4 regions of the Erwinia sp. AnSW2-5 genome follow, and region 1 is predicted to be linked to each of the others. Evidence: predicted binding sites of a transcription regulator. Region 1 holds the regulator's gene; each other region holds the start of a gene.
The links. Region 1 encodes PurR, which represses purine synthesis genes. Its sites were predicted from a motif close to CANGCAAACGTTTGCNTG; they were not measured.

Region 1 (7,476 bases):
CTCAACGCCCCGCTCAAACTCAGCAAAGCGCATCGCGCACGCTACCAGAAAGCGCGTGAAACGGCGATGAACAAGCTGATGGGCCAGCTTGGTAAACCTTATCAATGGGGTGGCACCTCGCCGAAAACCGGGTTCGACTGCAGTGGTCTGGTGTGGTACGCCTATAAGGATCTGGTAAAGTTTAAGATCCCGCGTACGGCCAATGAAATGTTCCATCTGCGCGATGCGGCTTCGATTAAGCGCGATCAGTTAGAGAAAGGTGACCTGGTCTTCTTCCGTATCAACGGGCGTGGCACCGCTGATCACGTTGGTGTCTATCTGGGTGGTGGGAAATTTATTCAGTCTCCACGGACCGGTAAAGATATTCAGGTCAGTGCGTTAAGCGAAGATTACTGGCAGGAACACTACATTGGTGCGCGCCGGATGATGACGCCTAAAACGATTCGATAATGCCTGAAGGTTCGGGAAGAGTTTCCTCCTCCCTGGCAAAACTTAATGCATCACAGCGGTAAAACTAAACGCAATAATCATCAACAGTGAACCCACAACGGTTAGTGCAGTCATTTTCATATCAGTGTTCATTCTCTCTCCTCAATAACCTTGTTTTTAGTAAGCCAACAGATTTTCCCACAGTTACCCGTAAAAATCTCGTTTTCTGTGCGCAGCCTTGTTAGAATTCCTCATTACGTTGCGCAACACCGTTGGCAACGTGTAAAAGCCAGCACTGCATGTCACTCTTCGGACGATTCACCCCCCTCCCGACCCTTTGAGACAGCACCTAAAATAATTCTGGTCGGGCAGGAATGGCTGTACCCAGGCAAACGTTTAACCAATTAGTTATCAAGAGATTATGATAACACCAGGAGTACGATTTTAATGGCAACAATTAAGGATGTGGCAAAGCGCGCCGGTGTTTCCACCACCACCGTGTCCCATGTGATTAACAAAACGCGCTTTGTAGCCGAAGAGACGCGCGAAGCGGTATGGGTTGCAATTAAAGAATTGCATTACTCCCCCAGCGCCGTAGCCCGAAGTCTGAAGGTCAACCACACCAAAACCATTGGCCTGCTGGCAACATCCAGTGAAGCGCCCTATTTTGCAGAGATCATTGAAGCAATAGAAAACCGCTGCTTTGCCAAAGGCTACACGTTGATTTTGGGCAATGCGCACAATGACCTGCACAAACAACAGGCCTATCTGTCAATGATGGCGCAGAAACGCGTCGATGGGCTGCTGGTGATGTGTTCAGAATATCCCGACACGCTGATTTCCATGCTGGAAGACAACCGTAATATTCCGATGGTCGTCATGGACTGGGGCGAGTCGCGCGGTGATTTCACGGATACCGTGCTTGATAATGCTTTTGAGGGCGGTTACCTGGCCGGGCGTTATCTGATCGAACGTGGGCACCGCGATATTGGTGCAATTCCGGGTCAGCTTGAGCGTAATACAGGCGGTGGCCGCCATGCCGGATTCCTGAAAGCACTGGCAGAAGCAGGTATCACACTGCGTGATGAATGGCTGGTGCAGGGTGACTTTGAACCTGAGTCTGGCTATCGCGCCATGCAGCAGATTTTGTCGCAAAAACAGCGCCCGACGGCCATTTTCTGTGGTGGTGATATTATGGCCATGGGCGCGATTTGCGCAGCAGATGAAATGGGTCTGCGCGTGCCGCAGGATATTTCAGTGATCGGTTATGATAACGTGCGCAACGCACGCTACTTCACGCCTGCACTGACCACTGTCCACCAGCCGAAAGAACGTCTGGGCGAAACCGCTTTTGATATGTTGCTGGACCGTATCACCAGCAAGCGCGAAGATCCGCAAACCATTGAAGTTCACCCTTCACTGATTGAGCGCCGTTCCGTTGCCGATGGTCCTTTCCGCGACTACCGCCGTTAATCGCTCAACAGCGAGGGACCGGGTTGTTCGCTCAGCCACTCTGCATTCAGGGTTTCTGTGCTGCCCAGATACTCCAGTAACCAACTCAGCGCCGGTGAGGCGCTGTGTTCAGACCAGCTGAGGTAACAGGGGCTGTCGGGAAAGGATGACGTCAGAATCACTTCTCCCAGCACGCCCTGTTGCAGCCAGGGCTGGGCAAAATGCCCCGGAACCATCCCAACACACAACCCCGCGCGCAGGCAGTCAAACGCGCTTTCCCAGTCTGGCACCACCAGTCGTCGCTGATTATCTAATGTCCATGTAGTGCGTTTCGGCAACGCACGTGAGGTGTCCTCCAACACCAGCGAGGGCCACTCACGAATTAACGTCTCACTTAACGGCCCTTGATGGCTGAGTAACGGATGCGCCGTTTTCACCACACAGCGCCAGTTAAGGCTTCCCATATCACGATAAGCAAAACGTCCTCGCACCGGGATCGCCTGAGTCGCCCCGATCGCGACATCGACGCGGCCGTCAGCCAGTGCATCCCACACACCATTGAACACTTCCGGCATGATGTGCAGCTCCATGTCGGGAAAATGCCGGTAAAAATCCACCACCAGCTGTCGGGTGCGTGCCGGGCGTACAATTCTGTCGACCGCAATATTGATTTGCCCGCGCCAGCCGTTAGCCACCTGCTGACAGCGCGTGCGGGTGACGAGCATTTTTTTGATAACAGCACGCCCCTCTTCAATGAAAACCCGCCCGGCTTCCGTTAACTCCACATCACGGTGGCGGCGTTCAAACAGACTGACGGCCAGCCACGCTTCCAACTGACGCACGGTATAACTGACAGCGGAAGGGACGCGATGAAGCTCTGCTGCCGCAGCGGTGAAGCTGCCCGTCCTCGCCACCGCGTCAACCACTTCAAGAGAATGTTCAGACCACATAGTTTGCCTTCAATATTTTTCACTGCAACCCACGAATATTAGCGTTTCACAGGCTGGTCAGCACGCGATTACACTGCACGCGTAAAAAAATTGTCTAATAAGAGTTAAAAACTATGCGTTCTAAAGGATTTATGATTTACCTTGCGCTGCTCAGCATGCTGGGCTTTCTTGCTACCGATATGTACCTTCCCGCTTTTGGCGTGATGCAACAAGATCTGCGCACCGAGGCAGGTGCCATCAGCGCCAGTCTGAGCATCTTCCTCGCCGGCTTTGCCTGCGCGCAGCTGGTCTGGGGCCCGTTGTCCGATCGCATCGGCCGTAAACCTGTATTGCTCATGGGGTTGAGTCTCTTCGCCATTGGCTGTGCGGCCATGCTGTGGGTGGAGTCGGCGTTCTGGCTGCTGGTCGTTCGCTTTGTTCAGGCCGTGGGGGTATGCGCAGCGGCGGTGAGCTGGCAGGCTCTGGTGGTTGACCGCTACACGGGTCCGCAGGCTAACCGTGTCTTTGCCACCATTATGCCCCTGGTCGCCCTCTCGCCAGCGCTGGCTCCCCTGTTGGGTGCCTGGCTGCTGCACCATTTTTCATGGCGTTCTATTTTTGTTGTCCTGTTGCTGGTCAGTCTCGCGCTACTGATCCCGACATTACGCTTATCGTCGCGCCCGGCAGACGACCACGTCGCCGTTAAGCCTCGCGCACCCGGCTTCCTCACCTTGCTGAAGTCGCCTGTTTACAGCGGTAACGTGTTAATTTACGCGGCATGTTCAGCCAGTTTTTTCGCCTGGCTCACCGGTTCACCGTTCATTCTGGGTAACCTCGGTTTATCCCCTGCTGATATTGGACTCAGTTATGTTCCGCAAACAGCAGCGTTTCTGATCGGCGGGTTTGGCTGCCGCGCGCTGTTGAACCACTTTGCCGGGCGTCAGTTCCTGCCATGGCTGCTGGCCTTCTACAGTGTCAGCATTCTCGCGCTCTACTTTATCTCTCAGCAGCCGCAACCTTCGTTGTTTGCATTGCTGCTGCCGTTCTGTGGAATGGCGATGGCAAATGGTGCGATCTATCCAGTTGTGGTGTCCAGTGCGTTGCTGCCCTTCCCCCAGGCAACCGGTAAAGCCGCAGCCTTGCAGAATATGTTGCAGCTCGGCCTCTGCTTCTTCGCCAGCCTGGCAGTGTCAACATGGATTGAATCCCCGCTGCACACCACCACGCTGGTGATGGCAGGAACGATTGTCCTCGCTGTCGTTGGCTACGTTGTCCAGCGCGCGGCGGAGCAAAAACAGGCCCATCTGAATGCACCGGGCCAGGTAGAGTCCTGTGAAAACACTTAGTTAGCGCCCTAACAATAATGCGTTGAATATTACCTTGTGTGGGCATATACTTTTCAGCGCACTATAAAATAACAACTTAACAACATTTTTAAGTGGACGATGGCGTTTTGCCGTCGTCCACTGTTGGATCCTGACAGGGTTGTCATGGAGTTGTTCCGCGTGACTACGTTACGACCGCTGCCAGTTTCGCATCAAACCTCTTTTTTAACGTCGGATATCAGACTGCGGCATTCGCCGTAAGTGCTCTCACCGGCCTGTAGAAATTGACGATTCTGTTTCTCAGGTTTTAATCACACAGGGTGATGGAGAAGCTATGAGTTCATCGTGTATTGAAGAAGTGAGCCTGGATGACAACCCGTGGTATCGAATCGTCCAGGAAATGTTGAGTCAGGCCAGTATCGAAATCAATGGTTCCCGTCCCTGGGATATCCAGATCACCAACCCCGATTTTTTTAAACGCGTTCTGCAGGAAGGATCGCTGGGATTAGGTGAAAGTTATATGGATGGCTGGTGGGAATGCGAACGCCTGGATATCTTTTTCCAGCGGGTGCTACAGTCAAAGTTAGATCAGCAAATCCCCCGTCATTTCCGCGACACATTACGTGTTGTGGCTTCTCGCCTCACTAATTTGCAGTCACGCAAACGCGCGTGGATTGTCGGCAAAGAGCATTATGACCTGGGTAACGATCTCTTTACCCGCATGCTCGATCCTTACATGCAATACTCCTGCGGTTACTGGAAAGAAGCCCATACGCTGGAAGAGGCGCAGGAAGCCAAATTGCAGATAATCTGCAAAAAACTTCAGCTGGAGCCGGGTATGTCGTTGCTGGATATTGGCTGTGGCTGGGGAGGTCTGGCGGAATATGCCGCGCGTCACTTTAGCGTCCGCGTGGTGGGAGTGACCATTTCCGCTGAGCAACAGAAGCTGGCGCAACAACGCTGTGACGGGCTGGATGTCACGATCTTGCTTCAGGATTACCGCGATCTGTCCGAGCAGTTCGACCGCATCGTCTCTGTCGGGATGTTTGAGCATGTTGGGCCGAAGAATTACGCCACCTATTTTGATGTGGTAAACCGTAATCTGAAACCTGAAGGGATATTTCTGCTGCATACCATTGGTGCCAACAAAACCAACAATAATGTTGACCCGTGGATCGACAAATACATTTTCCCTAATGGCTGTCTGCCATCGGTGCGTCATATTGCCGCAGCCAGTGAACCCTGGTTCGTGATGGAGGACTGGCACAATATTGGGGCTGATTATGATGTCACGTTGATGCACTGGTATCAGCGTTTTATTAGCGCCTGGCCACAGCTTTCGGACAAATACGGTGAACGTTTCAAAAGGATGTTCACGTACTATCTGAATGCCTGTGCGGGTGCGTTTCGTGCAAGAGATATTCAACTCTGGCAGGTGGTATTTACCCGCGGTAAACAAGGCGGGCTGCGCGTTGCGCGCTAGGTGATATCACATTCTGCAGGGGCGACGTCATGTCGCCCCTTTTTATGACATTACGCTTTCGGACTCTCCGCCTGCTGCTCTCTGGCTGCGGCGGCCAGTAATGATGCTTCACGCTGAGCCAGAACGCGCTCAACGGTTTCCACAATCGCCTGCGTGTGCGGGTCGATCTCAATATTCACACGATGCCCCAGGCGTTTGCTGCCGAGAGTGGTGCGCAGCAGTGTTTCGGGGATCAGATGAACGCAGAATTTTGTGCGCGTCACCTCGCCTACCGTCAGGCTGATACCGTCGATGCCAACAAATCCTTTATGCAGGATATATTTCATCTGACTGGCATCCTGCGGTTTAAACCAAATTTCGCGATTATTTTCCGAAGTCAGTATTTTGCTAATCTCAGCAGTGGTCATAATATGACCAGACATCAAATGACCACCAATTTCATCGCTGAATTTTGCGGCACGCTCAACGTTAACGGTATCACCGACTTTCAGATCACCCAGATTGGTAATACGCAGCGTTTCTTTTACCAGATCAAAGCTAACGCGGTCGCCATCAACTTCTGTCACCGTCAGGCAACAACCATTATGGGAAACGGACGCCCCCAGTTCCAGCCCGGGCAATAATGCCTCCGGCATTTTGATAACGTGGGTACGAAAATTAGGTTTTTCGTCAATGTCCAGCACCTCCGCGGTGCCCTGCACAATACCGGTAAACATAGCTTTGCCTCAATCAATGTGTTTTCGCTGCAGTTAGTTTGCCCTGGCAACGCAACAAAACCAAATAAAGTACAGTTTAATTGCGTGACATAAAGAGCGATTCTTTTATCAGAAGATTGGCTATTTCTAGCACTGACACTAGAATGTACCGCCTGCTCTGCTGGCATCATCGCAAATGCCGTTTATTTCTTCAGCAGTGTCTTTCATCATTCAGCTCCCCAATGGATTTCGCGTTGCAGTAAACCGGCGCGAAACATAGCGGAAAAATAAAAAGGTGTATGTGTGCAGAAGTACCTCTTAGAGGCGCGTCAGTTATTAGCCCTTGCTATCCCGGTGATCCTTGCGCAGGTTGCGCAAACCGCCATGGGCTTTGTTGATACCGTAATGGCCGGTGCCGTTAGCGCCACGGATATGGCCGCCGTTGCAGTAGGAACCTCAATCTGGTTACCTTCCATTCTTTTTGGTCACGGTTTGATCCTGGCGCTGACACCGATAGTGGCTCAGCTTAATGGCTCAGGCAGACGTGAACGCATTGCACACCAGGTTCGCCAGGCTTACTGGCTGGCCGCAATGGTTTCTGTACTGATCATGGTGGTGCTGTATAACGCCGGATACCTGATCGGCGCCATGCATAATGTTGACCCGGAATTGTCCCGAAAAGCCGTGGGATACCTGCACGCCTTGCTGTGGGGCGCACCCGGTTATCTGTTTTTCCAGGTAGCCCGTAGTCAGTGTGAAGGTTTATCCAAAACCAAACCCGGCATGGTCATGGGATTCCTCGGGCTGTTGGTGAATATTCCGGTTAACTACGTGTTTATCTACGGCCACTTTGGCATGCCAGCACTGGGCGGCATTGGCTGCGGCGTGGCAACAGCATCAGTCTACTGGGTGATGTTTATTACGATGAAGGCCTGGGTGAATCGTGCGAAATCCATGCGCGATATTCATATTGCCGAGCGTTTCAGCCCACCAGACTGGAAAGCATTGCGTCGCCTGACAGGGCTTGGTTTGCCGGTTGCACTGGCGCTGTTCTTTGAAGTGACACTGTTTGCTGTTGTCGCCCTGCTGGTGTCTCCGATGGGGATCGTCAAAGTCGCGGGCCACCAGATCGCACTGAATTTCAGCTCACTGATGTTCGTCCT
Region 2 (7,476 bases), on a different contig from region 1:
CAGCTTGAGATGTTCTCTGCCGCTAACAGCCAACTGGTCCAGGCCACCCGTGAAGTGGTGTTCTCGCGTGGGTTGCAGCTGCAACGTGAGATTGCCGAACGCGGCCAGTATTTTGGCTGGCAGGCATTGATCCTGTTCCTGCTCAGTCTGGGGCTGGTGGTGCTGTTCACCCGTATGATCATCGGCCCGGTCAAAGCGGTAGAGCGCATGATTAACCGCCTGGGAGAAGGGCGGCCGCTGGGGCACAGCCTGGCGTTTAAAGGCCCGCGCGAGATCCGTTCACTCGGGCAGCGCATTATCTGGCTCAGTGAGCGCCTGGCCTGGCTGGAGTCGCAACGTCATGAGTTTTTACGCCATATTTCCCACGAGTTAAAAACACCGCTGGCCAGCATGCGTGAAGGCACTGAACTGCTGGCTGACGAGGTGGCAGGCCCGCTGACCGCTGACCAGAAAGAGGTGGTCAGCATTCTTAATGACAGCAGCCGCCATCTGCAAACACTGATTGAACAGCTGCTGGACTATAACCGCAAGCTGGCGGATGGCCCGGTGGCGCTGGAAGATGTTCAGCTGCGGCCGCTGATCGACTCACTGGTTGCCGCTCACAGCCTTACGGCCCGCGCTAAACAGCTCCATATCAGCATCGATCTCAAGGCCGACAGCTGTCGGGCTGAGCCGACGTTGTTGTTGAGGGCGATCGATAATCTTTACTCCAATGCGGTACACTATGGCGCTGAATCTGGAAATATCTGGATCCGCAGCCTTCAGCAAGGAAACCGCGTGGTGATTGAGGTGGCAAATACCGGCCCGCCTATTCCTGCGGCTGAACGCGCCATGATCTTTGAACCGTTCTTCCAGGGAAATCTGCAGCGCAAAGGCGCGGTAAAAGGAAGCGGGCTGGGCTTAAGCATTGCGAAAGATTGCCTGCGCCGACTGCAGGGTGATCTGCAACTGATCGACAGCGTTGATGCTGATGTTTGCTTCCGCATCGAATTAAACACTACCGCCGGGAAGTTATCATAATGCAATCATTACGTTTTTCTGCCTTCCTGCAACACAGGCGTATGGGCAGACTAACCGGCACCGTCATACTGGCGTTTGGCCTGCTGGGGTGTCACCAGCAGCCTTCACAGAATGTGGCAAGCCGCGCCGATATCACACTGAATGAGCCTGATGTTAAAATTGTCGACTATCAGCTGGTGCCCTGTGAGCATATCTGGGCATTTAACGATGTGGCTGCAACGGCGAATCCTCTTTACTGGCTGCGCGCCATTGACTGCGGCATCCGACTATCGCCCGCTGACGCCCGTGCTGAAGCACGGCGCTGGCCAACGGATAACTGGCAGAGTGCCTTCAAACAGGCCGTATTGTTGAATAATGGCAATATGACTCCCGTCGAGCGTCGTCAGTATCTGAACCAGCTGGATAGCTACAGCTATGATTATCCTGCATCTGTGCGTCCGTTAATGCGGTTGTGGCGCGAAGGGCAGGGATCGCTGTTACAGCTCTCTGAAGAGCGGATGCGTTATGCCCATCTTCAGGAGAGCAGTGACGGTCAGCTCGATGGGCTGCGTCAGCAGCGAATCGTCCTGAAAAACGATCTGGCTGTCACCCGGCGCAAGCTCGATACGCTGACGGATATTGAACGCCGACTCTCGTCGCGCCGCTCCCCGGATGCTACTGACACTAACAGCCACGGTAATGATAAAAATAACCCGGCTGATAACTCGTCACAGGATGATGCAAATCCATGATCAAAAAGTCGGCAAGGTTACTGCTGGTAGATGATGATCCCAGCCTGTTGAAACTGCTGGGGATGCGCCTCAGTAGCGAAGGATTCAGTGTCACTACGGCAGAAAGCGGCCCGGAAGCGTTACGCGTGTTGAACCGCGATACGCTCGATCTGGTGATTAGCGATCTGCGTATGGACGAAATGGACGGTATGGCGCTGTTCGCTGAAATTCAGAAGCTCCAGCCTGGCATGCCGGTGATTATTCTCACCGCCCACGGTTCCATACCGGATGCGGTGGCGGCAACGCAGCAGGGTGTGTTCAGTTTCCTCACGAAACCGGTCGATCGTGACGCTTTGTATAAAGCGATTGATGACGCCCTGGTACATCGGGCACCCACCCGCGATGAAGCCTGGCGCGAAAGTATTGTCACCCGTAGCCCGCTGATGCTGCGTCTGCTGGAGCAGGCGCGCATGGTGGCGCAGTCGGATGTCAGCGTACTGATTAACGGACAGAGCGGAACCGGCAAAGAAGTGCTGGCGCAGGCCATCCACGCGGCCAGCCCGCGTGCGGGTAAAACCTTTATCGCCATTAACTGCGGTGCGTTACCGGAACAGCTGTTGGAATCCGAACTTTTCGGTCATGCGAAAGGGGCCTTTACTGGTGCTGTCAGCAGTCGTGAAGGGCTGTTCCAGGCCGCCGAGGGCGGCACGCTGTTCCTCGATGAAATTGGCGACATGCCGCAGGCGTTGCAGGTGAAATTACTGCGCGTCTTGCAGGAGCGTAAGGTGCGCCCGCTTGGTAGTAACCGCGACCTCGACATTGATGTGCGTATTATTTCTGCTACCCATCGAGATCTGCCGAAAGCGATGGAAAAGAAAGAGTTTCGCGAAGATCTGTTTTATCGTCTCAACGTGGTGAATCTGAAGATCCCGGCACTGCATGAGCGGGCAGAGGATATCCCCCTGCTGGCTAACCATCTGCTGAAGCAGTCGGCTGCACGGCACAAACCGTTTGTCCGTAGCTTCTCCACCGATGCGATGCGACGTCTGATTGCCGCCGCGTGGCCAGGGAACGTCAGGCAACTGGTCAATGTGATTGAACAGTGCGTTGCGCTGACTTCCGCGCCGGTGATTGGCGAGGCGCTGGTGGAACAGGCGCTGGCAGGGGAAAACACCGCGCTGCCTACCTTTGCCGAAGCCCGTAACCAGTTTGAACTCAATTATTTGCGCAAACTGTTACAGATGACCAAAGGCAATGTGACAAATGCGGCAAGGCTGGCGGGGCGCAACCGCACTGAGTTCTATAAACTGTTATCGCGTCACGAGTTGGATGCTGCCGATTTTAAAGAATAATTTTCACTGCGGTAACGCTGCCTGATTATGGTAGTTTAGCTGCCTGAAAAGAGACGGACGTCCGGTATACCCCAGGCATGTTCGCTCTGCTGCCAGTGCGCAGGCAGACTGAGAGTCACGGGTATATAGTTAACTGATTATCCGTCCGGGCACGGAGGGAGAGAAAAGGGTCTGCCATGAAAAAAATTGATGCAATTATCAAACCGTTCAAACTGGATGACGTGCGTGAAGCGCTGGCGGAAGTCGGCATCACCGGGATGACCGTGACTGAAGTGAAAGGCTTTGGTCGTCAGAAGGGCCACACTGAGCTGTATCGTGGGGCAGAGTACATGGTCGATTTTCTGCCAAAAGTGAAAATCGAAATCGTGATTGCGGACGACATCGTGGATACCTGCGTTGATACCATCATGCGTACAGCGCAGACCGGTAAAATCGGCGATGGTAAAATCTTCGTGTTCGACGTTGCGCGTGTGGTACGTATTCGTACCGGCGAGGAAGACGAAGAAGCGATCTGATTGTCGTTTCCGGGTCCCCAACGGGCTGACCGCATTGTGCGGTCAGCCCGTTTGCATTTACAGGGCTTTATGCGGGCCAAACACTTCGTAGTGGATGTGCTCTTTCTTCACGCCCAGCTCAAGCAGCCGTTTTTCTTCCTCTGCCATAAATGCCAGCGGTCCGCAGAGATAATAGTGCATAGCGGGATCGCTGATGCGTGCTTCCAGCGGCAGCAGGTTCATCAGCCCAAGCTGGTGGTATTTCCCTTCATCCTGCGCCTGCGGATAGTTGTACCAGATATGCTGCCAGAAGTCCGGCAGCTGTGCGCCCAGCGTGGTCACTTCCTCAGCGAAAGCATGGCTGGCACCATTTTCAGTGGCGTGCAGCCATTGCACTGTCGCGGGATGTTTGTCCTTCGCCAACTGGCTCAGCATCGCCAGCATGGGCGTCAGGCCTACGCCACCAGATATCAGCGTTACCGGCGTCTCAGCCGTAATATCAAGGAAGAAATCCCCGGCAGGGGGCGCCAGATGGACGCGCTGGCCGGGCTGTTGCTGATGCAACCAGCTGGACATGACGCCGCCTTCTTCATGGCGCACGGCAATACGATAGTCGCGGCCATTGGGCGCGCGCGTCAGGGAATACTGGCGGATCTCCTGATTATCGAAAGCGGGGTCTTTCACCCATACCGCCAGATACTGCCCGACTTTATAGTCTGCGACCGGTTGGCCATCGACGGGCGTCAGGGTAAAGCTCTTGATCACTGAACTCTGCGGGACGATCTCGCTGATAACAAATTCGCGCTCACCGCCGCGCCAGCCGCCCACTTTCTCCTCTGTCGCTTCATAAATCTGCTCTTCACGCTGAACAAAAATCCCTGCCAGCACGCCGTAAGCTTTACCCCATGCTGCCAGCGCGTCTTCACCCGGATGCAGCAGTTCATCAATGCTCGCCAGCAGATGCTCACCCACGATCGGATAGTGGTCGGGACGGATAGCAAAACTGGTGTGCTTCTGGGCGATTTTCTCTACGGCCGGGCCTAATGCGGCCAGTTTATCCAGATTGCTGGCGTAGGCGCAGATGGCATTAAACAGCGCTTCCGGCTGATTACCCGTAATCTGATTACTCATATTGAAGATGTCTTTCAGCTCAGGATTGTGAGCAAACATCCGTTGATAGAAATGTGAGGTCAGACGAGGGCCGATTGCAGTAACGGCGGGGATAGTGGATTTAACGATGGCAATGGTTTGGCTGTCCAGCATGGTGTGCTCCTTAGCAGGGATTTAAACATGTATTTTAAATGCATGTTATGCGCAACGCGTCGTGCTGTAAATACACCTTTAGAGCCAGAGGGTATTGTCTCCGCACGTTATGTACGGTCTTGTTGAAAAAACAGCATCTGTCAGATGAGGAGAATTCCTTATCAGGCTCTTGAAATAAAACGTAACTAACCCTTGCCATATCTGAAGCCAATCGTTTGCGTAAAAAGGCGGTCGTGAAGCTATTCAACAGGTGCATAAACAGTTTAAACTGTTGCCCATCGTTCCCCGGTGGGGGGCATTCATTATTGCAAGTCAGTTGAGCCAGGAGATGCAGATGTTAAAACGTGAAATGAACATTGCCGATTACGATGCCGATTTATGGCAGGCGATGGAGCAGGAGAAAGTGCGTCAGGAAGAGCACATCGAGCTGATTGCTTCAGAAAACTACACCAGCCCACGTGTCATGCAGGCTCAGGGATCTCAGTTGACTAACAAGTACGCTGAAGGTTATCCGGGCAAACGCTATTACGGTGGTTGTGAGTATGTGGATATCGTTGAGCAACTGGCCATCGACCGTGCTAAAGCGCTGTTTGGTGCAGACTACGCCAACGTGCAGCCGCACTCAGGTTCTCAGGCTAACTTCGCTGTGTACACCGCGCTGCTGCAGCCGGGTGATACCATTCTGGGTATGAACCTGGCACACGGTGGTCACCTGACTCACGGTTCTCCGGTGAACCTGTCTGGTAAACTGTATAACGTTATCCCTTACGGCATCGACGAAACCGGTAAAATCGATTACAACGAAATGGCTGAGCTGGCGAAAAAACACCAACCGAAAATGATCGTGGGTGGTTTCTCTGCTTATTCTGGCGTGTGCGACTGGGCAAAAATGCGTGAAATCGCAGATGCTGTAGGCGCTTACCTGTTTGTTGATATGGCGCACGTTGCCGGTCTGATCGCGGCTGATGTTTACCCTAGCCCGGTGCCTCATGCGCACATCGTAACGTCAACCACGCACAAAACCCTGGCGGGTCCACGTGGCGGCCTGATCCTGGCGGCTGGCGGTGACGAAGATCTGTACAAAAAACTGAACTCTGCTGTCTTCCCTGGTGGCCAGGGCGGCCCGCTGATGCACGTTATCGCGGGTAAAGCTGTCGCGTTCAAAGAAGCGATGGAGCCTGAGTTCAAAACCTACCAGCAGCAGGTGGCTAAAAACGCTAAAGCGATGGTAGACGTGTTCCTGACACGCGGCTACAACGTGGTCTCTGGCGGTACACATAACCACCTGTTCCTGCTGGACCTGGTAGACAAAAATCTGACCGGTAAAGAAGCGGACGCAGCCCTGGGCCGTGCCAACATTACCGTGAACAAAAACAGCGTGCCAAACGATCCGAAGAGCCCGTTTGTGACTTCAGGTATTCGTATCGGCTCCCCGGCAGTGACCCGTCGCGGCTTCAAAGAAGCAGAAGTACGCGAACTGGCAGGCTGGATCAGCGATATTCTCGACAATATCAATGATGAAGGCGTCAGCGAGCGCGTGAAGAAACAGGTTCTGGAAATCTGTGCACGCTTCCCGGTCTACGCATAAATGAATAGCCCCCTGCCTTCTCTTCCCTGAGATCGCGAGAATAAAATAGCGGGACACGAAAGTGTCCCGCTATTTTTTTATCCAATGCAGCGGTGTACATTAGCCTCCACTTTGTCGGAGGGAAAATGACGATACGCTCCACGTACTGGCTTGGACTCAGCTACTTCACCTATTTCTTCGCCTATGGCGTCTATTTACCGTTCTGGGGCGTTTGGCTAAAAGACAGCGGCCTGCAACCGGAAAAAATTGGCCTGCTGCTGGGCTGCGGCATGATTGCCCGCTTTGCCGGTAGCCTGCTTATCGCCTCACGCGTCACCAACCCTTCACGACTGATTAGCGTCCTGCGCCTGCTGGCGTCGCTGACGCTGCTGTTTGCATTAGGCTTCTGGGCGGGTTCCCAGTGGGTGTGGCTGCTGCTGGTGATGGTCGGGTTCAATCTGTTCTTCTCGCCGCTGGTGCCGTTGAGCGATGCGCTGGCCTCCACCTGGCAGCGCCAGATCGCTCTGCCTTACGGTCCGGTGCGATTATGGGGTTCCCTGGCGTTTGTGATCAGCTCGGCGCTGACCGGTGTGCTGGTGACGCACTTTTCCTATCACGCCATCCTGATGCTGCTGTGTGTCGGATGCGGGGCGATGATCGCAGGTATGATGCTGCGCCCGGCGGTGATGCCACTGGGGACGGAAAAACAAACCGAGCATAGCGGTTGGGCGCAGTGGAAGCAGATGCTCGGTGAAACCGCCGTCTGGCGCTTCCTGCTGTGCGTGACGCTGATGCAGGGGGCGCATGCCGCCTATTACGGGTTCAGTGCTATTTACTGGCAGGAGGCAGGCTACTCGTCGAGCATTGTGGGCTATTTGTGGTCTCTTGGCGTGGTGGCTGAAATCGTGGTGTTTGCCGCCAGCAACAAACTGTTCCGCCGCTGGAGCGCGCGCGATCTGCTGTTGCTCTCCTGCGTGTGCGCTGTTTTACGCTGGAGCATGATGGCGTCGTCCACGGAGCTGGGCTGGCTGGTCGCCGCACAAATCCTGCACTGTGGCAGTTTTACCATT
Region 3 (7,476 bases), on a different contig from region 1:
CAGCTGTTGCTGGCTCCGCACGTTAACGTTGTAATCCAGCAGAATCCCTGGAATACCGGCATCCCAGCGCGATGGCGGGTCCCAGTCCTCTGCACTGTACTCAAGAAAATTTTGCGGAATACTCAGGTATAATGCGTTAGTCGCCAGATCGCCGCGCACTTCCATGCCCGGTATACTGTCCTCGTCGAGGCATTCGCCACCGTGCCACCACTGAAGTTCCTTCAGCGCACCCTCTTTGAACCCCAATTTATTCACCAGCGCTCTGCTGATACAGGCCTGGCTCCCCTTCGGATCATCCTCTGGTGCATGAAATTCAATCGGCTGTTCCGGCAGATCATTTTTATTCACATACACCATCATGCTGTAGGCACCCGGCATGATGTAGCCGCCACGGGAAAACTGGCTCAGGTCGATGTTCTCGCTGTCATTCACGTCCAGCACATCAGTATTGAACTGAATCTCCTCTGCCACACATTCCCCGGATATCAGCGTACCCAGCGCAAGGGAGACATATAAGTTCAATATTTTGAGTCGAGCCCGTTTTCCGGTCGATGACAATTTCATTCCCTGGCCTTATCATTTTCATTCCGTGACCAACTCAACCAGCGGATATACTTATCAATATTCCAACCATAAATGTGCCAAACAATAATAATCATCAGGCTTCTTACAAAAGCCATAGGGTAATTATCGTGAATTTTTATTATCTTTCAGGTCAGATCGTCTGAAAAAGGCATGCAGGGATCCCGCATGCACAGGCACGCCTTTATTTAAAAAAACAAAGGAGAATTGGGAATAAATCTATTAATTGTACGCCAGGGTGAAATCGGCCACGGCCTGGAAGTCACCTTCAGTAATAGTCGCTGATGCACCGTCACCCTGCATGTAGGCAGCGAATCTCAGCGTATTTCCGCCGTCACCCAGCGGTTGCGCTGGCGTTGGCGTACCCAGTTTAATCAACTCACCATTTGACTCGGTAAGCGCAATACTGGCTCCTTTCGCCTGGCCAGTAATGCCCAACAGACCTTTATTCTCTAATGACTCCTTACCAGTGAAGGTGACTTCCACTTTGTTTTTCGTTGCTGGATCACCGAATGAACAGTTCTCCAGTTTGATATCAAAGTTGCGCGGTGCAGACTTACCACTATTTTTCAGTGCGGCATTAGCAATCTGCCCCAGCTCAACGGTCTGGTCAACAGAGTCAGGTGCGATTGAACACGGAGCATCAATGATAGAACCGGAAAAAGTAATTTTACCGTGCCCCTGATCAGCAGCATTAACCATCGGCACTAAGCCGAAAACCATGGCCGCAGCCAGAATTTTTTTATTAAATTTCATGATTTAAACTTCCCAAATATAAATGATTGCAAAAAGGCTATGCAGTTCAGAAAGAACAGGGACCTGAAATGTATAAAAAAACCACAACACTAATATGATTGAATAATTTTATTAGAAGGAAAAACATGCACAGGTCCTTGTGCCGAAGGCGATGATGTCAAATAAAATCATTTTCAGGAAGAGATTTTTCTTATAAAGATTACAATAAAGATTTTAACCTCGCGAATTAAAACTGCTTAGCATAAAAACGAAACATTAAAACGCAAAAAACACAATCGCGACATAAAAAACTAAAGCACTAGAAATAAGAGAATTATTGAATTTAAAAAGTAAAAAAACCACATAAACAACTGGTATCATTACTAAAATCGCGCACCTGAAGCGGTAAACCTGTTGCACAGTGCAGCACCATAAAATAAGTAAAAAGGAAACACGTTGGTTTTTTATATTAATGCGCTGACAACCTGTGCCGTGTCTCTAGGGATGCTTATATTCTGGTTTTGGCGTACCACAAATACACGCAGCCTCACGATCACTCGCGCCCTTACCTGCTTCACCGCCGGAATAATGGTGCTCGCGGTGCCGCTGGCGTACACCACAGACGTTCGCTTTGCGCACGCCGCCTGGCGCATTGCGACGGTTATCAGTGGACTCGCGCTATTCTTTTCGTTGCTACAACTTCGCTGGTGTCGCGGTACCCTGCTGGTGGCAGTTTACGGCGGATTGCTCCTTATCACCGTTGAGGCTGTCATTGCCACACAGCAACTGCTTCGCCCCCTCAGTGCCTGGGTGCCGATGTACAGCGGTCGAATCTATGGCACCTTCTTTCAACCCAACGTACTCGCCAGCTTTCTGGCTACCGGTATTGCCCTGAGCCTGGCCTTACTGCTGTTACCCAGTCTGGCCCTGTCTCAACCACGATATGAACGCCTGCGACAGGCCAGCCTTCATCTGTTACTCCTGGGGCTGTCAGCATTGTTGGTATGCATTCAGTCGCGCGCGGGCTGGCTGGGCGGTGTGGCGGCGACCCTGATCCTTTTGCGCTTTGGCCGACTCAATACTCTGCGCACTACCGCCGCTATAGCCGCTGTGGTCGCCGGAGTGATACTGGGGGCTAGCTGGCTGTATTCAGGCCAGTCGTTGCTTCCGCTGACTGACCACACCTTCAGCAATCAGGCTCGCTGGACCATGCTGCGCGACACGCTGGCAATGATTGCCGACAAACCCTGGCTGGGCTGGGGATATGGCGGGTTTGAGTATGACTTCCAGCATTTTCGCCTGAATCAATCCCCTCCCGTTTCCATCGTCGAAATCGCCCGCCATCCCCATAACGAAATATTGTTTTGGGTCGTTGAAGGCGGCTTGATAACGCTGGTCGGCGTCATATTGATTTTATATGGCCTGTGGACCCTCGTCCGCCAGGCCATCAGGCGGGATCGCCTGGCGCTGGCGTCTGACGGTCGCCTGGCTGGGGTGCCGACGGCGCTGTGTATCATCGCCCTGCCTATGGCTATCCATACCCAGCTGGAGTTTCCGTTTTATCTTTCAACGTTGCATTTTGTCGTCTTTCTGCTGCTGCTCGCCGCGGCAGATCGCCTCAGTGAGGGGGCCATTCACAGCCATCCTCTGCCAACCGGATGTCACCCCCTTCTGCCGGGTGTGATGGCGGCTATGGCACTCAGCATTGCCCTGCTGGCCGGCTTTGCCATCCGTGGGCAGCAAGTACTGAGGGAAGTGGAAAGTTTCGCTATGGAAGATGTCACGCCATTAAAAACGTTACCACCACTGTCACGCCTGATACTTCAGGAGCGCATTACCTTTGATGAACAAGTGGGCGGTCTGATGAGATATAACCACACGCAAGATGAATACCTGCTGGAAGATTATCGCGACTGGGCGCAAGACTATTTGCAACGGCGTATCGATAAGAACGTTTACGCCAGTCTGATTCAGGTGTTACATCACCAGAAGCAGCACGACACTGCCGGGCGTTATCGACGGGAAGCCGCCCTGCTTTTTCCTCAAGATGCGCGCTTTGCTTCAGCCGCAGAGACGGAGCCTGGTGGCTACGGAGGGTGATCAAGGCTCATGAGTCAGGCTGGCCGTCTGTCGCGGTCAGCCTGTACGAACAGCGATGGGGGGATCCCTACATTCCTTTCTTTAGCAAAAACTGGTAAGGCAGGACATCGGTGTTCTGTGCCACCAGCGTATGCTCCATAAAACGGCAGAAACCCGGGATATCGCGCGTGGTAGCCGGGTCATCAGCGATAATCAACAGGGTTTCACCGTCCTGCATATGGCGCACGGTCTTGCGCACCATCATCACCGGTTCCGGGCAGCGCAGGCCCAGCGCATCAAGGGTCTGGTCGGGATTGGCGAAAAGGTCGCTCATGATATTCTCAGTAATTATGTAACGGACGGCGCCTATTTTAGCGCCAGTCGGTGCGCGTGCAAGGATTGCCTGCAACGATAACGTTTGCGCTAAAATTAACCATTGCATTAGCAGGTCAAAACGGTAATATGCCGCGAATTCGCCTGAGCGAAACACAGACAAATTTTCATGGGTTCCCTCACCCCAATCTAAAAAGGCTTACAACAATGATCGCTTTTTCTACGCGTCAGCGCACCCACGCGCTGGTCTGGCTGTCCCTTTTCCATTTGCTGGTGATCACCTCCAGTAACTATCTGGTACAGCTACCGGTGGCATTCTTTGGCCTGCACACCACCTGGGGCGCTTTCAGCTTCCCGTTTATCTTCCTGGCGACTGACCTGACGGTACGGATTTTCGGTGCCCCACTGGCACGACGCATTATCCTCGCTGTGATGATCCCGGCTCTGTTTATCTCCTACACCATTTCCGCCCTGTTTTATCAGGGTGAATGGCAGGGCCTTGCGGCGCTGAAAGAGATGAATCTGTTTGTTGCCCGCATCGCCTGCGCCAGCTTTATGGCCTATGCGCTCGGCCAGATCCTCGATATCCACGTGTTCAACCGCCTGCGCCAGAAAGCCGCATGGTGGGTGGCTCCGGCGGCGGCGATGTTCCTCGGTAATATCAGTGATACCCTGGCCTTCTTCTTTATCGCCTTCTATAAAAGCCCGGACCCGTTTATGGCGACGAACTGGGTTGAGATCGCGCTGGTGGATTACAGCTTCAAGGTCCTTATCTGCATGGTGTTCTTCCTGCCTGCGTACGGCGTCCTGCTGAATGCCGCGTTGAAACGATTAGCAGAGAAATCCAATAGCACCCGCGTCAACTTCGGTTAATCTGCATTCAATAATCATTACTTAAATCATTACTTACCCCAGTCATTCAAGCTGCAGCCAACACAGCTGCGGCCTGAAGTATGAAGGGTAGAAGTTGCTTTTAGCCGCTGAATACGATTCTATGAATGCCTGAAAACTCTACGCGACTAATGTGAAAGGAACCCTGATGCGTAACTTACTGAAATATGCCGGAATCGCGCTGCTGGTAGCTGGACTGACTGCCTGTGATGGCAAGAAAGACGAGAAAGCCGCCGCCGATGACAATGGCGTCAGCAGCAGTCAGTCCAATCAGAATGTCACTCTGATGGATGGCAAACTGAGCTTCACTCTGCCGGCAGGTATGTCTGATAAGAGCGGTAAGCTCGGTACTCAGGCGAACAATATGCACGTCTATGCGGATGAGTCAGGCCAGAAAGCGATCATCGTGATTGATGGTGAGAGCACTAACGAAGGGCTGGATGTGCTGGCAGGCCGTCTGGAAGCGCAGCAGCGTAACCGCGATGCACAGCTTCAGGTAGTGACCAACAAAGCGATTACCGTGAAAGGCCAGCCGTTACAGCAGCTGGATACCGTGATCTCTGCCAATAACCAGTCTTCATGGTCTTCTGTGGTTCTGGGTAAAGTCGATAATAAGCTGCTGACACTGCAGATCACACTGCCAGCGGAAAACCAGCAGCAGGCGCAGACCGAAGCCGAAAGCATTATCAGCACCATTCAGCTGAAATAATCTGATGGCGTAAAAAAGCCCCCCGCGCCTCTGGCGCGGGGGGCTTTTTATTGGCAGTTACAGCCCGGCATGTTCGCGAATATACTTGCGTGCTTTTACCGCATACTCGAACGGGTTAGCCAGCGCGGGGTCCTGCTCCGCTTCCACCACCATCCAGCCTTTGTAGCCGAAATCGTCGAGAATTTTAAACACCGGATCAAAATCAATCACGCCATCACCCGGAACGGTGAAGGTGCCTTTCTTCACGCCATCCAGGAATGACAGCTTCTCGCTTTTCACCTGTGCCACAATCTCATCACGCACGTCTTTCAGGTGCACGTGGTTAATGCGCGGCAGATATTTGGTCAGGATAGCCAGCATAGCTTCCTGAGACCCTTCAGAGTAGTAAGCGTGGCCCGTATCGAACAACAGATAAACATCATCGTTGGTCTCAGCCATAAAGCGATCCACCTCGGCGGTAGTCTGAATACCGGTGCCCATATGGTGATGCAGACCGACGGTCATGCCCTTCTCAGCGGCCAGTTTCGCCAGCTCGTTATAACCTTCTACGGTCAAACGCCACTGTTCGTCGGTGAAGTGAGGCTTCTCTTCCAGTACCGCTTTGGTGGTACCCTGGATGCTCAGGCTCTGCTCTGAACAGCCAATGACTTTTGCCCCCATCGCATGCAGAAAATCACGATGGTTGATGAATTCATCAATGGTTTTGGCTTTATCGCCGTTGGCAAAGAAGGTGCTGAACCAGGCATTGACGATCTCGATGCCACGGATGTCTAGCATCGGCTTCAGCACAGCCGGATCGCGCGGGTACTTGCTGCCCACTTCACTGCCGGTAAAACCGGCCAGCGCCATTTCACTGACGATCTGCTGGAAGGTGTTCTCGCTACCCAGCTCAGGCATGTCATCGTTGGTCCAGCCGATCGGTGCAATAGCCAGTTTGACGTTATCTTTGTTCATGGTATTACCTCAGAGATTCACCGGGCGGCCACCGCCGCCCTGCTTTATTTTCTCAGCAGTTCACGCTCGATCAGTTCGCGCGTTTCCACTGCCTGACGATTCATTTTTTCCGGGTAGCCGAACAGTGAAGCGGCAATAATGGACTCGCCACCCACTTTGAACGTACGGTTAGCAAAGTCCATATCACGCAGCGTCTGGAACAACGTCTGGAAATCGACTTCCCCTTCGCCCACACCCACATGCTGGTGAATCGTGGCGTCAACGCCAGGCGGGTTCACAATATAGCGGCAGTGTTTGGTGTGGTTCATGGTGTCGGCGATCAGCACGTGTGACAGGTCAATACTGGAATATTCCAGCATGCTTTTCACATCCCCTTTCCCTTTGTCGTAGAAGAAAGTGTGCGGCGCGCTGTACAGATACTTGACGTTCTCACTGCGGAACGATTTCACCATGTCGGCGGTTTCGTTGCTCTCTTCGCAGAAATCCCACGGATGGGACTGGATTTCGATGCGAATACCTTCACGTTCGACGATAGGCAGCAGCTCTTCCATTGAGCGATAGAACATCTCTTCGCAAATTTCAGGCTCGTTCGGGTTACCCGAAAGCTCGGTATTAATTACCTGCACACCGGTTTCAACCGCGATTTCAATCATGCGTTTCCAGTTTCTGACGGCGGCCTGACGGCGCGCTTCGTCCGGACCGGACCAGCGGTACACAACGATATAAGAGGAGATTTCCAGCCCGGTCTCACGCAGCGCGTTTTTATACTCGGTGATGATTTCACGGCTGGCTTTTGGATGTTTATAGAACGGGTTGATCTGCGGATGCGGGGACTGCTCAATATATTTGTAGCCCCAGTCAGCCACCTGGTGAACCATTTTTGTGATGCCCAAATCTCGAATGACATCTACATCAAAGGCAATTTTCATCAGAATCTCCGTGATAAATCAGTACGCTGTTTTACGGTGATCCCCCGTCATTTCGACGGGGGTTAAGCGCGTCCGGGTGATAACCTAACAATCAGTTATTGTAGAAAGCCGGGCGCTGCGGCAGTTCCACCGGCTCAATCGCACCGCTTTCCTGCGCTTTCAGGCAGGCATCGGCAGCGACAGAAGCAGCATAGCCGTCCCAGGCGGATGGCCCGGTCAGCTTGCCTGCGGTGGCATCGTTAATAAATGCCTGCAATTCAACAT
Region 4 (7,476 bases), on a different contig from region 1:
TCAGCGCCACGCCCTGTGCGGTGAAGTCCATATTGGCAATCGGATCGTTCAACTGCATGCTGCCATTTACAAAACTGCTGGCATTCATCGACAGTGAGCCGTTATCACTTTCCCAGTCGCCATTGCTGACATTCAGGTCTTTTAAGGTCAGATCGAGATCGGTGACAGCCCAGTCTTGTCCTTCAAGGCGAGCATCGGTCACGTCAACACGGTCAAAGTGCATCGCCGGAAGTGCGCGCAGCGGCTGCATGAAATCGCTGAGGTTTTTATCACTCTGAAGACGGATGCTGTTCAGGCGTAGATTGGATACCTGCCAGATGCCTTTCATATCGCGCTGTGCGCTAGCGGTGACGGATCCCAGCGCCACATCGGCGCCAAGATTACTGAATATCAGCTGCTGTCCTTTCAGACTGCCCTGAATCAACACGTTGGAGGCAGGAATACCTTGCAGCGTCAGCGAACCCGCGCTCATCTGGAAGCTGGCTTCTTTGCCAAGTAGCTTTCCGGCTTCCGGTTTCCACGGCATCACACCGCCGTCAACCCGTTGCGCCTGTAACGGCCATTCACCCTGATTGCGGTTTAACGCCATCTGGCTGAGTTGCAGACGGTCGGCTTGTAATGAAAGAGGCGCGCTCTTATCGCTGAGGTTGAGCGTTCCCTGCTCAAGACGAATGCTGGAGAAATGGAGTGGATTACTGAACTGGATCAGCCCAAGCCCGAGATTGACGCGTTTAGCCACCAGCGTGGCGGGCTGGCCTTTACGGCCGAAGGAGACAGTGTTTAACAGCAGATGGCTGGGATCGGAAAAGTCATGCTCCATCTTACTGAGCGACAGTTGATAGTCGCTGTCGGCACTGACCTGACGGCCAATCCAGCCTGCGCCCCATTGGGTTTGCAGCAACACATAAAGGGCAACTATCACCAGCAGCAGCAGGAGCAGCAGGGTGAGTAACACTTTGCCGAAGAACTTCATCACATCCATCCCTATGAATTCTGGTAATGGATTGTTATGCCTGATTTATCGCCGTATCTCAACCTGTCCCGGCTTCGGGCGGAATTAAACCGCCCGGACCCAGGACAGGGAATGGTTTATTTTTCCTGTGGGAAAACCAGATTCAGAATGATGGCCGTGATACCACCTGCGGCAATGCCGGAGGAGAGCAGCGTTTTCAGCCAGTCAGGGGCAAATTGTAAAATCAGCGGTTGCTGCGATACGCCCAGACCGACAGCTAACGACAGCGCGATAATCATAATCGCACGACGATTCAGCGGCTCGCGCGACACAATGCGCACGCCGGAAGCGGCGATAGTACCGAACATCACGATGGTGGCACCGCCGAGGACGGGCTCAGGAATATGCTGCACAAAGCCACTGACCGCCGGGAACAGGCCGAGCACGATCAGCATCAGTGACACGACAAAACCGACATAGCGGCTGGCCACGCCCGTTAACTGGATCACGCCGTTATTCTGCCCGAAGCACGAGTTGGGGAAGGTATTAAACAACGCCGAAACAAACGAGTTAAGGCCATTGGCTAACACACCGCCTTTCAGACGCTTCATATACAGCGGGCCGCTGACAGGCTGTTCGGACACATCAGAGGTGGCAGTGATATCACCAATGGTTTCCAGCGAGGTCACCATAAACACCAGCATCAATGGGATCAGCAGGTTCCAGTCGATCCCCAGCCCATAATAAAACGGGGTCGGAATGGTGATCAGCGCAGTATTTGCCGGGGTGGTATTCTCCGGCAGCATGCCCATCGCCCAGGCCAGCAGGTAACCTACCGCCATTGCAATCACCAGCGATGCAACGCGCAGATAGGCGTTACGCTGGCGATTCAGCAGAATAATCACTGCCAGCACAGCACCCGCCAGCAGCAGATTTTTCGGCGCACCAAAGGTGTGATCGTTCATCGCGGCAAAACCACCGCCGATGGAGGTCAGACCGACCTGGATAAGCGACAGGCCGATAATCATCACGACAATACCGGAAACCAGCGGGGTGATAACGCGGCGCGCCAGATGCAGTACGCGTGACAGTGCCATCTCCGTGCAGGAGGCCAGCATCAGCGTGCCGAAGAGGGCTGCCATCATCGTCGGAACGTCAGCACCGCCGTTTTTCAGCGCCAGGCCACCCATAATCAGTGGCGTAACAAAGTTGAAGCTGGTGCCCTGAATCGACAACAGACCTGAACCCACCGGTCCCCAGGTTTTGATCTGCAGAATGGATGCCACGCCGGAAGCAAAGAGGGACATGCTGATAATATGCTGCGTATCCTGCGCAGGCAGGCCAAGCGCCTGGCAAATCAGCAGTGCCGGGGTAATCACGGCAACAAACATCGCCAGCAGGTGCTGACAGGCCGCAAACAGGGTTTGTGGTAACGGCGGACGATCTTCAAGACGGTAAATCAGTTCGCTCTTGCCGGTAGCAACAGGGCTACGATCAGCGGCAGCATCTTGGGTTTCAACGGACATTTTCAGGCTTTCCGGGGGCAATAAAGGTGGCGATTTTAATCTTCTTTAGCGTAAAAGCAATCGTTTGCCAACGCAGCTAACAGGAATCTGGGGCATTTATGATCAAGCGTTGGTATAGCGTTCGGTTTCCGGCAGCCAGCGCTCAATCAGTGCGACCGCCTGCTCAGGATAGTGCTGGTGGATATGGCGTGCTACGCGCTGAACTTCGGGGATCATCGCCTGGTCGCGCAGAAGGTCGGCCACTTTAAATTCAGCGTTACCGGTCTGGCGCGTCCCAAGTAGCTCACCGGGGCCACGAATTTCGAGATCGCACTGGGCAATGACGAAGCCATCGTTGCTGTCGCGTAACACCTGTAAACGCTTCTGAGCGGTTTTGCTCAATGGCGCTTTGTACAGCAGCACACAATGAGAGGCGACGGCACCACGTCCCACGCGTCCGCGTAACTGGTGAAGCTGCGCGAGGCCCAGGCGTTCAGGATTTTCAATAATCATCAGGCTGGCATTCGGGACGTCAACCCCGACCTCAATCACGGTGGTGGCGATCAGCAGGTGGATCTCACCCTGTTTAAACGCCAGCATCACCGCTTGTTTGTCCTGTGACTTCATGCGGCCATGCACCAGTCCGATGTTCAGCTCAGGCAAAGCCAGTTTCAATTCTTCCCAGGTGGCCTCGGCCGCCTGGGCTTCCAGCAATTCGGACTCTTCAATCAGGGTACAGACCCAGTAAGCCTGGCGGCCTTCGCTGCCGCAGGCACCTTTCACGCGGGCAATAATATCGGCGCGGCGTGTGTCCGGAATGGCGACTGTCGTCACCGGCGTACGGCCTGGCGGCAGTTCGTCGATGGTGGACGTATCCAGATCGGCATAGGCGGTCATCGCCAGCGTTCGTGGGATGGGCGTGGCGGTCATGATCAACTGATGTGGATGGAAGCCCTGCTCCTCACCTTTTTCCCACAGAGCCAGACGCTGGTGAACGCCAAAGCGGTGTTGTTCATCGATAATCACCAGCGCAAGGCCGTTAAACTGCACCTGCTCCTGGAAAATAGCGTGGGTGCCGACAATCATCGAGACCTGACCGCTGGCAATCGCTTCCTGCTGCGCGATGCGCGCTTTGCCTTTCTGCTTACCCGCCAGCCAGCCCACTTCCAGCCCCAGCGGAGCGAACCACTGGCGGAAATTATTCGCATGCTGCTCTGCCAGCAGTTCGGTTGGCGCCATCAGCGCCACCTGCTTGCCGTAAGCAATGACATTCAGTGCAGCCAGCGCGGCAACCAGCGTTTTACCGGAACCCACGTCACCCTGTACCAGACGCATCATCGGATAGTCGTGGGCAAGATCGGTTTCAATTTCGCGTACCACCCGTGCCTGCGCATTGGTGGGTTTGAAGGGCAGCGCTGCCAGCAGTTTTTCACTCAGGCTGTGGCGGGCCTCCATCGGCAGCGCATGATAGCGCTGTGCCCCGGCACGTACCGCCAGCATGCTGAGGTTATGCGCCAGCAGTTCTTCCATAATCAGACGTCGCTGCGCCGGATGGGTACCGCTGTCGAGATCGGCCAGCGCCATATCTGGCGGCGGACGGTGCAGGGTACGTAGCGCGTTGGGCAGGCTGATCAATCCCTGGCTCAGTTCCGGCGGCAGCAGTTCAGCGATAGCGCAGGTATCCAGCAGGGTTAATGCCTGATCGGTCAGGTTGCGTAGCGTTGCCTGGCGTATCCCTTCGGTGGTGGAGTAAACCGGTGTCAGCGTTTCCTGAAGCTCAGTAACGCTGTGATCGCCCTGCACCTTATATTCGGGATGGATGATTTCTGCGCCGCGCTGACCACGCTTTATCTCACCGTAAGCGGTGACGCGGCGCCCGGTGGCGAGGCTGTTTTTCATGCCTGCATTGAAGTTAAAGAAGCGCAGGGTCAGCACACCGCTACCATCACTGATCTGACAGGTCAGCATTCGACGGCGGCCAAACGAGATATCGCTATGCAGCACTTCACCTTCAACCGTGGCATAAATCCCCGGCAGCAGGTCGTTAATCGCATACAGTTGGGTACGATCTTCATAGCGCATGGGCAGGTGCAACAGTAAATCCTGCACGGTCAGCAGGCCCAGCTTGGCCAGTTTCGCCGTCTGGCTGGCACCCACGCCCGATAGCGTGTTAAGCGGCACTGCATCCAGCAGGCGGCCCTGCATTATTTACGCGCCCGGGACTGCATTGTGGCCCACCATTCCGGGTCAGCAACCACTTCACCCCGATTGTTGATTTCCGGGTAGGGCAGTCCTTTATGCTTTGCCACGCGGGCCAGCACCGGGTAGCCACCTTCAAACAGCAGGCGCTGCTGCTCACTGTATTCCAGCGTGCTCTCTTCGCGCAGATACATTCCGGCATTTTGTCGCTGGCGCTGGGCTTCATAGAGGATCAAGGCAGAGGCGACGGATACATTCAGTGACTGCACCATACCAATCATCGGAATGATAATGTCCTGATCGGCGAGGTCGAGTGCTTCCTGAGTGATGCCTGTTTTTTCCTGTCCCATCAGAATGCAGGTGGGGCGGGTGTAGTCGATTTCGCGGAAATCGACGGCTTTATCGGAAAGGTTGGTCGCCAGAATCTGCATGTTCTGGTCTTTCAGGTGTGTAACGGCGTCGGCAATCGTGCGGTGGGTTTTAACCTGCACCCAGCTGTTGCTGCCCGCAGCGGAAGAGACCATGGTGCGCATACGGCTGCCCGGCCACACCGCGTGGACTTCGTGTACGCCGACGGCATCAGCGGTACGGATCACCGCCGAAACGTTATGAGGTTTATGCACCTGCTCCATACACACCGTCAGATCGTGCTGACGGGCGGCAAGCATTGCGCGGATGCGGGCATAACGTTGAGCATTCATGCGAAGCAGACTCCCTAAAAATAAGTCATTCCGTCAGACCGGCGATCGGGGAGCAGGAAAAGACGGAGACCCGCTCCGTCAATCCCTTAATTGCGGTTGCGGTGCACTTTGATTACATCCGGCATCACGCGGATTTTACGCATGATATTCGCCAGATGCACACGATCGCGCGCCGTCAGACGGATAAAGGCGCTGTACACACGACCATCTTTCTCTTCGGTGTTCAGGCTCTGAATGTTGGAACCCGCGGTATTGATCGCCGCAGTCAGGTTGGCCAGTGCGCCCTGGTGGTTAAACATATCCACCTTAATCTCGGCGACAAACTCCTGCTCGGTCACTTTATCCCACTCTACCGCCATGTATTTTTCTGGCTCTTTCTGGTAGCCACGGATATTACGGCAGGATTCGTGATGCACAACCAGACCTTTGCCGGGACTGACGTGTGCGACAATCGGGTCACCAGGGATCGGTCGGCAGCATTTGGCAAAGGTGATCAACACGCCATCAGCCCCTTTGATCGGCAGCTTGCTGCGCGAACCGCTGGTTGCTGGCGCATTCTGGTCGTTCTGTTGCAGGTTTTTCGCCACAACGACACTCATCGCGTTACCCAGGCCGATTTCAGCCAGCAGATCGTCAAGTGACGCCAGCTTCATGCGCTCCAGCTCATGCTGGACGTTGGCTTCAGGGATCTCTGCCAGTTTACGGCTGCCACCCAGGGCATGATTAAGCAGACGACGACCGAGGCTGACGGAGTCATCACGCTTAAGGTTTTTCAGCAACTGGCGGATTTTGGCGCGTGCTTTGGAGCTGACGACAAAGTTCAGCCAGGCGGCATTCGGGCGAGCACCCGGTGCAGTAATGATTTCCACGGTCTGGCCGCTGGTCAGCGACTGCGACAGGGGATAAGGCTGGCGGTCAACGCGAGCACCGACGCAGGCATGGCCGATGTCGGTGTGAACCGCGTAGGCAAAGTCCACCGGTGTGGCACCCGCGGGTAATTCGACAATACGCCCTTCCGGGGTGAAAACGTAAATTTCATCCGGGAACAGATCGGATTTCACGCTCTCAATAAATTCAAAGGAGCTACCGGCACTCTGTTGCAGTTCCAGCAGGCTCTGCAACCAACGCTGTGCGCGGATTTGTGCTGTGGTGCTGCTTTCGCCCTGTTCTTTATAAGCCCAGTGCGCCGCCACCCCCATCTCTGCCATCTGATCCATATCTTCAGTACGGATCTGCACTTCAACCGGGACGCCGTGAGGGCCAATCATGGAGGTGTGCAGGGATTGATAGCCGTTGGCTTTAGGAATGGCAATGTAGTCTTTAACCCGGCCAGGACGCGGTTTATATAAACTGTGCATCTGGCCCAGCACGCGATAGCAGGTATCCACATCACGTACGATCACCCGGAAAGCGTAGATATCCATAATCGAATGGAACCGTTGCTCTTTCAGGTGCATTTTGCAGTAGATGGAGTAGAGATGCTTCTCGCGACCGCTGACGCGGCGGGTAATTCCCGCTTCTTCAAGGCGACCGTCAATTTCAGAAAGGATTTTCTGAATCATCTCTTTACGGTTGCCACGTGCGGCTTTCACCACCTCTTTAATCACGCGATAGCGGTTAGGATACAGGGCTTCGAAGCCCAGTTCTTCCAGCTCGGTTTTCAGGTGGTGTATACCCAGGCGGTGTGCCAGTGGGCTATAAATCTCGAGAGTTTCTTGTGCAATACGGCGTTTTTTGTCCGGACGCAGCGCACCCAGGGTGCGCATATTATGCGTGCGGTCGGCCAGCTTGATCAAAATGACGCGGATATCTTGCACCATCGCCATGATCATCTTGCGAAAGTTTTCAGCCTGCGCTTCTTTTTTGTCGCGGAATTTCAGTTTATCGAGCTTAGAAACCCCTTCTACCAGTTCAGCAACCGTCCGACCGAACAGCTGTTCCATATCCTGGTAAGTGGCGGGGGTGTCTTCGATAACATCGTGCAGAAGCGCGGCCATCAGTGTTTCATGGTCGAGCTTCATTTCAGCGAGGATGCAGGTTACGGCGACCGGATGGGTGATATAAGGCTCACCGCTGGAGCGTGTCTGTCCCTCGTGAGCATCACGTGCGACAAGATAAG

Region 2: a site for PurR is predicted at 5,044-5,061, ahead of glyA (serine hydroxymethyltransferase). Genes of this name have one in related genera too.
Region 3: a site for PurR is predicted at 3,804-3,821, ahead of tusA (sulfurtransferase TusA). Genes of this name have one in related genera too.
Region 4: a site for PurR is predicted at 2,532-2,549, ahead of ACFL9S_RS13760 (NCS2 family protein). Genes of this name have one in related genera too.

Annotation. Positions count from the first base shown of each region.
Region 1 is NZ_JBJGXA010000023.1:46,268-53,743, reverse strand. Features, by position in the region: gene ACFL9S_RS16035 (C40 family peptidase) at 1-450, shown strand, start outside; gene ACFL9S_RS16030 (YnhF family membrane protein) at 493-570, opposite strand; gene purR (HTH-type transcriptional repressor PurR) at 877-1,902, shown strand; gene punR (DNA-binding transcriptional activator PunR) at 1,899-2,831, opposite strand; gene punC (purine nucleoside transporter PunC) at 2,945-4,156, shown strand; gene cfa (cyclopropane fatty acyl phospholipid synthase) at 4,470-5,618, shown strand; gene ACFL9S_RS16005 (riboflavin synthase subunit alpha) at 5,669-6,334, opposite strand; gene ACFL9S_RS16000 (MATE family efflux transporter) at 6,617-7,476, shown strand, end outside.
Region 2 is NZ_JBJGXA010000034.1:75,217-82,692, forward strand. Features, by position in the region: gene ACFL9S_RS20195 (ATP-binding protein) at 1-1,020, shown strand, start outside; gene qseG (two-component system QseEF-associated lipoprotein QseG) at 1,020-1,751, shown strand; gene glrR (two-component system response regulator QseF/GlrR) at 1,748-3,082, shown strand; gene glnB (nitrogen regulatory protein P-II) at 3,259-3,597, shown strand; gene hmpA (NO-inducible flavohemoprotein) at 3,655-4,839, opposite strand; gene glyA (serine hydroxymethyltransferase) at 5,174-6,427, shown strand; gene ACFL9S_RS20225 (3-phenylpropionate MFS transporter) at 6,553-7,476, shown strand, end outside.
Region 3 is NZ_JBJGXA010000001.1:230,173-237,648, reverse strand. Features, by position in the region: gene ACFL9S_RS01010 (outer membrane usher protein) at 1-564, opposite strand, end outside; gene ACFL9S_RS01005 (fimbrial protein) at 805-1,338, opposite strand; gene ACFL9S_RS01000 (O-antigen ligase family protein) at 1,906-3,417, shown strand; gene tusA (sulfurtransferase TusA) at 3,485-3,730, opposite strand; gene ACFL9S_RS00990 (7-cyano-7-deazaguanine/7-aminomethyl-7-deazaguanine transporter) at 3,937-4,602, shown strand; gene ACFL9S_RS00985 (DcrB family lipoprotein) at 4,769-5,329, shown strand; gene iolE (myo-inosose-2 dehydratase) at 5,387-6,283, opposite strand; gene ACFL9S_RS00975 (sugar phosphate isomerase/epimerase family protein) at 6,328-7,212, opposite strand; gene ACFL9S_RS00970 (Gfo/Idh/MocA family protein) at 7,304-7,476, opposite strand, start outside.
Region 4 is NZ_JBJGXA010000016.1:106,068-113,543, reverse strand. Features, by position in the region: gene ACFL9S_RS13765 (AsmA family protein) at 1-973, opposite strand, end outside; gene ACFL9S_RS13760 (NCS2 family protein) at 1,090-2,478, opposite strand; gene recG (ATP-dependent DNA helicase RecG) at 2,581-4,662, opposite strand; gene trmH (tRNA (guanosine(18)-2'-O)-methyltransferase TrmH) at 4,662-5,357, opposite strand; gene spoT (bifunctional GTP diphosphokinase/guanosine-3',5'-bis pyrophosphate 3'-pyrophosphohydrolase) at 5,444-7,476, opposite strand, start outside.